4 regions of the Martinezella sp. CNPSo 3732 genome follow, and region 3 is predicted to be linked to each of the others. Evidence: predicted binding sites of a transcription regulator. Region 3 holds the regulator's gene; each other region holds the start of a gene.
What was found. The regulator LexA, encoded in region 3, represses DNA repair genes until DNA is damaged. The targets are predictions, from matches to a motif close to TGTTCNNNNTGTGTTCNG.
Positions count from the first base shown of each region.

Region 1 (2,204 bases), on a different contig from region 3:
TGTCGGGATAGATCTCGATGGTAATACGAGAGAAACCGGTCCTTTTCAAATTGTTTGCCAACCAGGAAATCGCTTTCGCGTTGTTCGTCGCCGGATCCTTGCCGCCGCCGACGAGATGGATCGGCATGTCGCGTCGGAGACGATCGAGATAAGTTCTTTGCAGCGCCCGGAAGGTCAACTCGAATAGGTCGAGCCAGAGCGAGACGGAGGCATCGAAGCCGCAAAGCGGATCGGCGATATATTTGTCCACCTGTTCCGGAATGCGCGAGAGCCAGTCGAAATCGGTGCGGCGGTTGGCGATCGATTGGCCCCAGGTGCCGAAGGTCAGTTTCGGCAGTAGCCCGCTCGGGACGTCCGATCCCTTGAACATGCGCTCCGTTTTGAGGGTGAGCTGCGCGGCACGGCCCGCGAAGCCCGGGTTGAAATTGGAATTCCAGACCGTGACGGCATCGAACTTGTCCGGATGCGTGACCACGGTGTTCAGGCTGATCAATCCGCCCATGGAATGCCCGAACAGGATGATCGGCAGACCCGGATAGGTCGTTGCGGCAAGCTCGCGCATGGCGAGCACGTCGGCGATCACCTGCTCGACACCATTTCTCCGGGCAAAGCGGCCGATGGGGGCATCAGGGGCCGTCGTCTCACCATGGCCGCGATGATCGTGGGCATAGACATGAAAGCCTCGGCCCGCCATCGCCCTCGCGAAGGCCTCGTATCGGCGGGAATGCTCGGCGAGACCGTGCGATATCAGCAGGATGCCGCGAGCATCGCTTACCGCCGGCAAATGATGATAAGCAAGGGTTGCGCCTGTAGGACTTTTCAGGCGCTTCGTCTCGGCGAACATTATACGTTCCTCCCCAGTTGGACGAAAGGTTATCATCCGCCCGATTGCAATGGATAGGTGGTAAAGCTCACAGAAATAAATCTTTCCGAGCGCTGCGATTCAGGATTGCGCCCGCTCGATCAAACTGCTTATTTGTTCCTATAATGTTCTAGTTGGAGGTACGAATGAAGCAGTGGCTTCGGGTGTTTATGGTTGTGCTCGTTTCGGTCGGGGCGGCGTCCAGCGCCGTTGCGCAGGAACATAGCCGCGGGCGGACGCGCTTTATCCTGGCGGCGAGCTGGGAGCCGGCATTTTGTCAGACGAACCAGAAGAAGGCGGAATGCCGCAATCAGTCGTCGGACAATCATGATGCCACGAATTTTTCTCTGCATGGCCTCTGGCCGATGCGGCAGGAATATTGCGATGTTTCCGAGGATCTGAAGCAGGCGGATCGTGGCCGCGACTGGAAGGACCTGCCTGCCGTGCAGCTGTCCCAGGACGTCAAGGCGAAGCTGGAGAAGGCAATGCCAGGCACTCAATCCGGCCTGGAGCGGCATGAATGGATCAAGCACGGCACCTGCACGAAGCTTAGCGCCGACCAATATTTCTCCATTGCTGCCGGCCTGATCGCCGAACTCAATACGTCCGCCGTGCGCGATCTCTTCGCGCAGAATATCGGCAAGGAGCTGGATGCCGAAAGCATCAAGGCAGCCTTTGACCAGAGCTTCGGCGAGGGCGCCAATGCCCGCATCAAGATGAGCTGCCGGCGCGTCGGAGATGTCCGAATGATTTCGGAGCTGACCATCGGTCTCTCGGAAGATGCGATCGATCCCCAGCAGGGCAGTGAGCCGCGGCTCGCCAAACTGATCCAGGGGGCCGGCAGCACCTCCTTCGGCTGTGATCGGGGTGTCGTGGACGCGGCCGGTTTCTGAGAAAATACGGCCTTTCTGACGCGGATAATGCCCTCGGACAAGGTTTCGCCGTTGCCCGAGGGCGGGGTTTCGCCTACATAGCGGCACAAATCGCAACGCTATTCGTCCGTGGAGCAACCCAAGCTATGGCACGTCAGTTCATTTATCATATGGCCGGTCTGAATAAGTCCTATGGCGCCAAGAAGATTCTCGAGAATATCCATCTATCATTCTACCCGGATGCCAAGATCGGTATTCTCGGCCCGAACGGTGCAGGTAAATCGACCGTGCTGCGCATCATGGCCGGCCTCGACAAGGAATATACCGGCGAAGCCTGGCTGGCCGAAGGCGCCACCATCGGCTACCTGGCGCAGGAGCCTCAGCTCGATCCCAACAAGACGGTTTTCGAAAACGTCATGGAAGGCGTTGCCAAGAAAACCGAAATCCTCAATCGCTACAACGAATTGATG
Region 1 is NZ_JBXSOO010000003.1:245,454-247,657, reverse strand. Features, by position in the region: gene AC13RM_RS09840 (alpha/beta hydrolase) at 1-844, opposite strand, end outside; gene AC13RM_RS09835 (ribonuclease T2 family protein) at 1,009-1,755, shown strand; gene ettA (energy-dependent translational throttle protein EttA) at 1,881-2,204, shown strand, end outside.
Region 1: AC13RM_RS09835 (ribonuclease T2 family protein) is a predicted target of LexA. The motif match lies at 978-995, and genes of this name have one in related genera.

Region 2 (2,204 bases), on a different contig from region 3:
GCGGCAGCGCCGTCTCCAGCTTCGCGATCCCGATGGTGTTCGGTATCCTCGTTGCAGGCGCCTCGTCGGTCTTCATTGCCGCACCGATCCTGCTGTTCCTCGGCGACTGGCGTCGCCGTCATGCCAAGCCGGTCGCCAATGACACGGCACCGGCAGACGGAAAGTCCGGCAAGGACAACAAGCAGATTCCTGCTGCGGAATAAGCAAAAAAGGGACATGCCCGGCTTCCGGGCATGTCCGCCGGCCGCGTTACGAGATCGACGGGATATGCAAAGGCAAGCCCGGACGCGGCGCCGTAATCTTTTCCACGACACCGTTTTCCTGCTCACTGACGAGCAGATGTTTGCGGTCGACGGTAAAGGCTATATTGGCTGGCCGTGTGCCGTCCGTGCGGATATGGCCGGCCATTTTTCCCTCCGCGTCCACCATGGAAATTTCACCCAGACCGTACATGGCGCAATAGAGCATGCCGCTGCGATCAAAGGCGAGGCCCGCTGGCCCGCGCAGCGCATTGACGGCGGGTGATGTCATCGACTGGACAAACATTTCCTGCCTGCCGCCAACGACCTGCCGATAAATTTTTCCGGTCAGCGTTTCACTATAATAGAGCAATCCGTCGGCACCGAAGGCAATGCCACTCGCAAAGAGCAGGCCGGCTGCCAAGACCCGGATAACCCGGCCCTCGGCCGGATCGATCTGATATACGCAGCCATTATAAGCCGCCTTGAAGAAATCGGGATGGATGTGGCCGCCTTCGAGAAGATTGGCAAGGCGGATGCCAGAATCGGTCATGTAAAGCAGGCCGTCAGGTCCGAACGCGAGTGCATTCGGATGGAGGAATGGACCATCCGCGCTACCCTCGATGACTTGCAGGACGCGGCCTTGCGCCGATAATCTCACAAGGGAATTTTCCGGGCCGTTGGCTACCCAGAAACATCCGTCACCATCGACCGCAACCCCCATTGGCCGGCCGCCGACCCGGCAAAGTTCCTGCGGTACGCCGCTTGCGTCGAAAAGTTTCAGACTGCGGCGACTGGCATCCATTTCCACGACCGCAAGGCGGCCGCCCGGCAAAGCCACGAGGCCGCTAGGCAGACGCAGCCCGGTGGCAATCGTTTCGTTCATGTTTTGAAACCTTCATTCTACGCATTACGAAGCCCCAAAAACTCAAAATACTGCGCCGTGATGATACATAAGCATGAAGCAGTTTCTTTTCGAGCCAAACGAGTGCAAATCCCTGCAAGATTCTTGCGCCCGAGGTCACATCCGCGTGCAGGCCCTGCTATCTTGACAGGCTTTGGCGATTCGGAACATCCATAGAACGTCCCTATATTTTCGCGCTTGCGATTCGCCGCATAACGCGCTCCGCCTGCCGCCGGAGGTATTCAGGAGAGTTGATGACCGCTGCCTATCTGGAAAAGCTGAACCCGGAGCAACGGCTGGCGGTGGAGCATGGCACGAGCGGTGACGGCCATATTGCCGGCCCGCTGCTCGTCATCGCCGGAGCCGGCTCCGGCAAGACAAATACCCTCGCTCATCGCGTTGCGCATCTGATCGTTAGAGGTGCGGACCCGCGCCGCATCCTGCTGATGACCTTCTCGCGCCGCGCTGCCGCCGAGATGGGCCGCCGCGTTGAGCGGATCTGCCGCGAGGTGCTGGATGCGAATGCCGGCATTAACGCCGACGCGCTTGCCTGGAGCGGCACGTTCCACGGCATCGGCGCACGCCTGCTGCGGGACTATGCAGAGCAGATCGGCATCGACCCGGCCTTCACAATCCACGACCGGGAAGACAGCGCGGACCTGATGAACCTTGCGCGCCACGACCTCGGCTTTTCGAAGACGGAGAACCGCTTCCCGACCAAGGCGACATGCCTTGCCATCTATTCGCGCTCCGTCAACGCGGAAGCGCCGCTCGACGGCGTGCTGCGCGACTTCTTCCCATGGTGCGCCATGTGGGAGCAGCAGCTGCGCGATCTTTTCGCCTGTTATGTCGAGGCAAAGCAGGTGCAGAACGTACTCGATTACGACGACCTGCTGCTCTATTGGGCGCATATGCTGCAGGAGCCACTGATCGCCGAGGATATCGGCAGCCGCTTCGACCATGTGCTTGTCGATGAGTATCAGGACACCAACCGGCTGCAGTCCTCCATTCTGCTGGCGCTCAAGCCCGATGGCCGCGGTTTGACCGTCGTCGGCGACGAC
Region 2 is NZ_JBXSOO010000021.1:36,814-39,017, forward strand. Features, by position in the region: gene secD (protein translocase subunit SecD) at 1-203, shown strand, start outside; gene AC13RM_RS26110 (SMP-30/gluconolactonase/LRE family protein) at 250-1,125, opposite strand; gene AC13RM_RS26115 (ATP-dependent helicase) at 1,398-2,204, shown strand, end outside.
Region 2: AC13RM_RS26115 (ATP-dependent helicase) is a predicted target of LexA. The motif match lies at 1,307-1,324, and genes of this name have one in related genera.

Region 3 (2,204 bases):
TGTCGGCGTGGCCGCGTTCGGCTCCGGCGTACCGAAGCCGGATCTGATGATCTCGGAAGATGGCATTCTCGTTGCCCTGCGCCAGGACGATATCCTCGCCACCAATCGCGAGAGACCGCAGGCCTTCATCTTCGAGCAATGGCAGAAAGCGCTCGTCGCGGCCGAACATCAACCGCCGACCATGCTTGCGGCCGACAACCGGCTTCCGCAGATCAGCAAGACGGATCGGCATAGACGACTAAGTAACGAAGAGCAGAAGGCGGTCCGCACCGCAATGGCGGAAGCCCTGGATCGCACCATGCAGGGAAGCTTTGCCTGCCAGAAGGGAGCATGGTGCGTAGCCATGCTAGAAAACGGCTCGATATTGGTAACCATCGAAAATGCAGCTTACTTGTCCCCGGCTTGCGACACGGGGAATTTTGTCGTGACGCCAATCCGGCTGCGGCTGGACCATTGCCGTTCCGGAGCAATGCTCATAACCGGTGCGACATTGCGTAAAACCGGCTCCATCGAAATGATACTTACCGCAGACAAGCCCATTATCTCAGCCGCATTCGAGAACCCGCAACGTCCATGGACCAGGCATCGAATTTATAATTGGCGCACTGGCACATTCGACGCGCCAATTGCGCCAGCGTCACCCGTCGTCGACAATTCACCGGTCAGTGATAGCGACGAATAAGGCCCACGAGCTTGCCCTGAACTTTGACCCGGTCCGGCCCAAAGATGCGGGTTTCATAGGCCGGGTTTGCGGCTTCGAGCGCGATGGAGGCACCCTTGCGGCGGAAGCGCTTCAGTGTCGCTTCTTCATCGTCGACGAGTGCAACGACGATATCGCCGGGATTGGCCGTCGTCGAATTGCGGATAATGACCGTATCGCCGTCGAAAATTCCGGCGTCGATCATCGAATCCCCGCGAACTTCAAGCGCATAATGTTCGCCAGATCCGAGCATGTCGGCGGGAACGGTAATGTCGTGCGTATTGTTCTGGATGGCCGAGATCGGAACGCCGGCTGCGATGCGGCCCATCACGGGCACAGACGCCGAGCCGTTGTGATCGTCATTAGCCACTTTCGACGGAGCGGGCGGGGCAACGGGCTGCGGCTTGCCGAGGCTACCCTCGATGACGCTCGGTGAAAAGCCGCGACGCGGCTGAAGGCTGGGATTATAGGCATCCGGGAGCTTGATGACTTCAAGGGCCCTAGCCCGGTTCGGTAGCCGGCGGATAAAGCCGCGCTCCTCCAGCGCCGTGATCAGACGATGGATACCGGATTTGGATGCCAAATCCAGTGCATCCTTCATCTCGTCGAAAGATGGCGGCACACCGGATTCCTTCATGCGTTCGTGAATGAAGAGAAGCAGTTCCTGCTGCTTGCGCGTCAACATCGTCTTGGAACCCCAGAATCAAGAAAAGCTGTGAAACAAATCCAGAACGGACACTATATGTTCCATATGTGTTCCGCAAGTGCTTAAATTTCGGTAAAGCCTTGTGAGGTCAGTTAAATAATTACCATTTGCGAATGGATCGGCTCGGAACATCGGGGCGCCGTATCTGCGTTAATCCACAGAAAAATAAGGGAAATGCCGCTCTACTCGCTTCCGCGACTTTGTCGTTCAGCCCATGCGCCGAGCATTTGGACGAACGTGCCGCGCGACTGCATGAGCCGGCCATGGCAGAGAATCAGCAATCACGTTTGCGAGATTGCCTTCTATCCATGTCGTGTGCTCCGGGTGTTCCATGCTTCCATCTTGAATTGCGCGGGCGATGGGCGCAAATCTGCTTCCGCAAGCAAACAGGAGAAGCCATGATTTCGTCTCCGCATCCGCTGGATCATCTCGTGCTGCCGACCGTCAACATCGCTCTGGCACGCGAACGCCTCGGCAAGCTCGGTTTCACGGTAGCTCCGGATGCGCGCCATCCCTTTGGCACGCAGAATGCCTGCGTCTTCTTTGCCGATAAAACCTATCTCGAACCTCTGGGCGTCGCATCTCCGGAGCAATACGAGAAGAGCATCGTGGATGGCAATGTTTTCGTAGCGCGCGACCAGGCTTATCGTTTCCGGGTGGGGGAGGATGGCTTTTCAGCCGTGGTATTCGGTACGGATGATGCGGTGGCGGACGATAAGCGTTTCAAGGCAGCTGCGATTTCGGCGGGGCGGATGCTGGATTTCTCCCGTCCGATGAAGATGCCGGACGGCACGGAAA
Region 3 is NZ_JBXSOO010000006.1:36,284-38,487, forward strand. Features, by position in the region: gene AC13RM_RS13730 (ComEC/Rec2 family competence protein) at 1-682, shown strand, start outside; gene lexA (transcriptional repressor LexA) at 663-1,385, opposite strand; gene AC13RM_RS13740 (VOC family protein) at 1,805-2,204, shown strand, end outside.

Region 4 (2,204 bases), on a different contig from region 3:
TCTGCGAAGGCGTCATCGCCGACCGCCCCGCTGAGGCGCACCGTCGCACCGGCGCGGCGTGCGGCGAGCGCCTGATTGGCGCCCTTGCCTCCGGCCGCGGTGGAAAAGCCGTTACCGGCGACAGTTTCGCCCGGCTTCGGCAAACGATCCGTGGTGGCGATGAGGTCCATGTTGATGGAGCCGAAAATAGTGATCATGCGGTGTCCTGCCCTGGGTGTTGATCTCGCATGATCCTGCCCGAAGGCGCCTTATGTCTTTGTGGATCATGCATCGATTGGGGGCGACACTGCCGAAGCGATCAGTCTTCGTCAACTACCCTGAGCTTGAGTTGGCTCGTGCGGTTGTCGACAGGCTTGGGCCGCTCTTCCGGCCGCGCCTTGGCAGGCTCTTTCGCCGCCTCGAATTCCAGCGCCTCTATCCGCTCGCCGCGCCGCGCCAGCTTGTCGGCCGAGGTGACGATCATGTCGACATCCTTCTGCGCCATCGCGAAATGGCCCTGCAGCTTGCGCACGCGTTCATCGAGGCGCGAGAGGTCGTCCATCAGATGAGCCACTTCGCTTTGGATGACATGGGCCTGCTCGCGCATGCGTTGGTCCTTCAGCACAGCCTGGATGACTTGGATCGACAGCATCAGCAGCGAGGGTGAGACGATGACGATGCGCGCGCGCTGGGCCTTCTGTACGATCGCCTCGAAATTCTCGTGGATCTCCGCGAAGATCGACTCGGACGGCACGAAGAGAAAGGCCGTATCCTGTGTCTCGCCGGGGATCAAATATTTTTCCGAGATATCGCGGATATGCAGTTCCAGATCCCTCCGGAACTGCTGCGCGGCGATCTTGCCATGGTCGGGGTTGCCGGCGCTGCGAATGGCGTTCCAAGCCTCCAGCGGAAATTTCGCGTCGATCACAAGCGGTGGCGAACCGTTCGGCATGCGAACGGTACAGTCAGGCCGGGAGCCGTTCGATAGCGTCGTCTGGAACGCATAGGCGCCCATCGGCAGTCCATCGGCAATGATGGTTTCCATGCGCGCTTGGCCGAAAGCGCCGCGTGTCTGCTTGTTGGAGAGAATGGCCTGCAGGCCGACCACATCCTTCGCCAACGTCTGGATATTGGTCTGCGCGGCATCGATGACGGCAAGCCTTTCCTGCAGGCGACGCAGGTTTTCATGGGTCGAGCGCGTCTGCTCGCCGATCGTCGCCGTCACCCGCTGTGACATGCCGTCCAGGCGCTGGCCGATGGCCTGATTGAGCTCGGCCTGTCTGGAGCCGAACACTTCGGCGATGGTGGCAAGCCGCCCCTGCATCTCTGCCTGCGACCGCAGCAGCGCCGCCATCGTATGCTCGGCATCAAGCTCATCGTCCTCCGCCTGTGCCTTGCTGCGGACGAAAAGGACGATCACTGCGATCGCAAGTAGGATAACGAGGCCGGTCAGAACCTGGACCGTGGAAATGGCTTGACCGAAGATGATGAAAGACATGAAACCTGGCGCGCTGATGAAGTTCTTCACGCAAGCATAGCAAAATTGTTGTGAATATCCAGATCAAACCGTGAACAAAATTTCGAGACCAGCCGCTGCCATTCGGATTGCTGCCGTTGAAAAAACACCGCCTCACCGCCATCTTGGCGATTCCATCGCACAACAAGATGCGTTATGGGAAACGTCATGACGATCAAGCCACTCATCATTTTGCCCGACCCGCTGCTTCGCCAGGCTTCCAAGCCCATCGAGCAGATCGATACCGAAATTCAGCGCCTCGCCGACGACATGCTGGAAACCATGTATGACGCGCCGGGCATCGGCCTTGCGGCGATCCAGATCGGCGTTCCCCGCCGCATGCTGGTCATCGACGTTGCGCGCGAAGGCGAAGAGAAGAAGCCGCTGGTGTTCATCAATCCGGAGATCGTCGCGTCTTCGGATGAACGCTCGGTCTATGAGGAAGGCTGCCTTTCCATTCCGGATTACTACGCCGAGGTGGAGCGCCCCGCACGCGTCACCGTCAAGCATCTAGACCGCGACGGCAAGGAACAACTCACCGAGGCCGACGGTCTGCTTGCGACCTGCGTACAGCACGAGATCGACCACCTGAACGGCGTGCTCTTCATCGACTATATCTCGCGCCTGAAGCGGGAGATGGTGATCAAGAAGTTTACGAAGGCCGCCAAATCGAAGGCTCTCTGATCCCAGACATTGAAAGATCGAGCTG
Region 4 is NZ_JBXSOO010000013.1:7,804-10,007, reverse strand. Features, by position in the region: gene AC13RM_RS20105 (ribokinase) at 1-197, opposite strand, end outside; gene AC13RM_RS20100 (DNA recombination protein RmuC) at 299-1,477, opposite strand; gene def (peptide deformylase) at 1,664-2,179, shown strand.
Region 4: AC13RM_RS20100 (DNA recombination protein RmuC) is a predicted target of LexA. The motif match lies at 1,537-1,554, and genes of this name have one in related genera.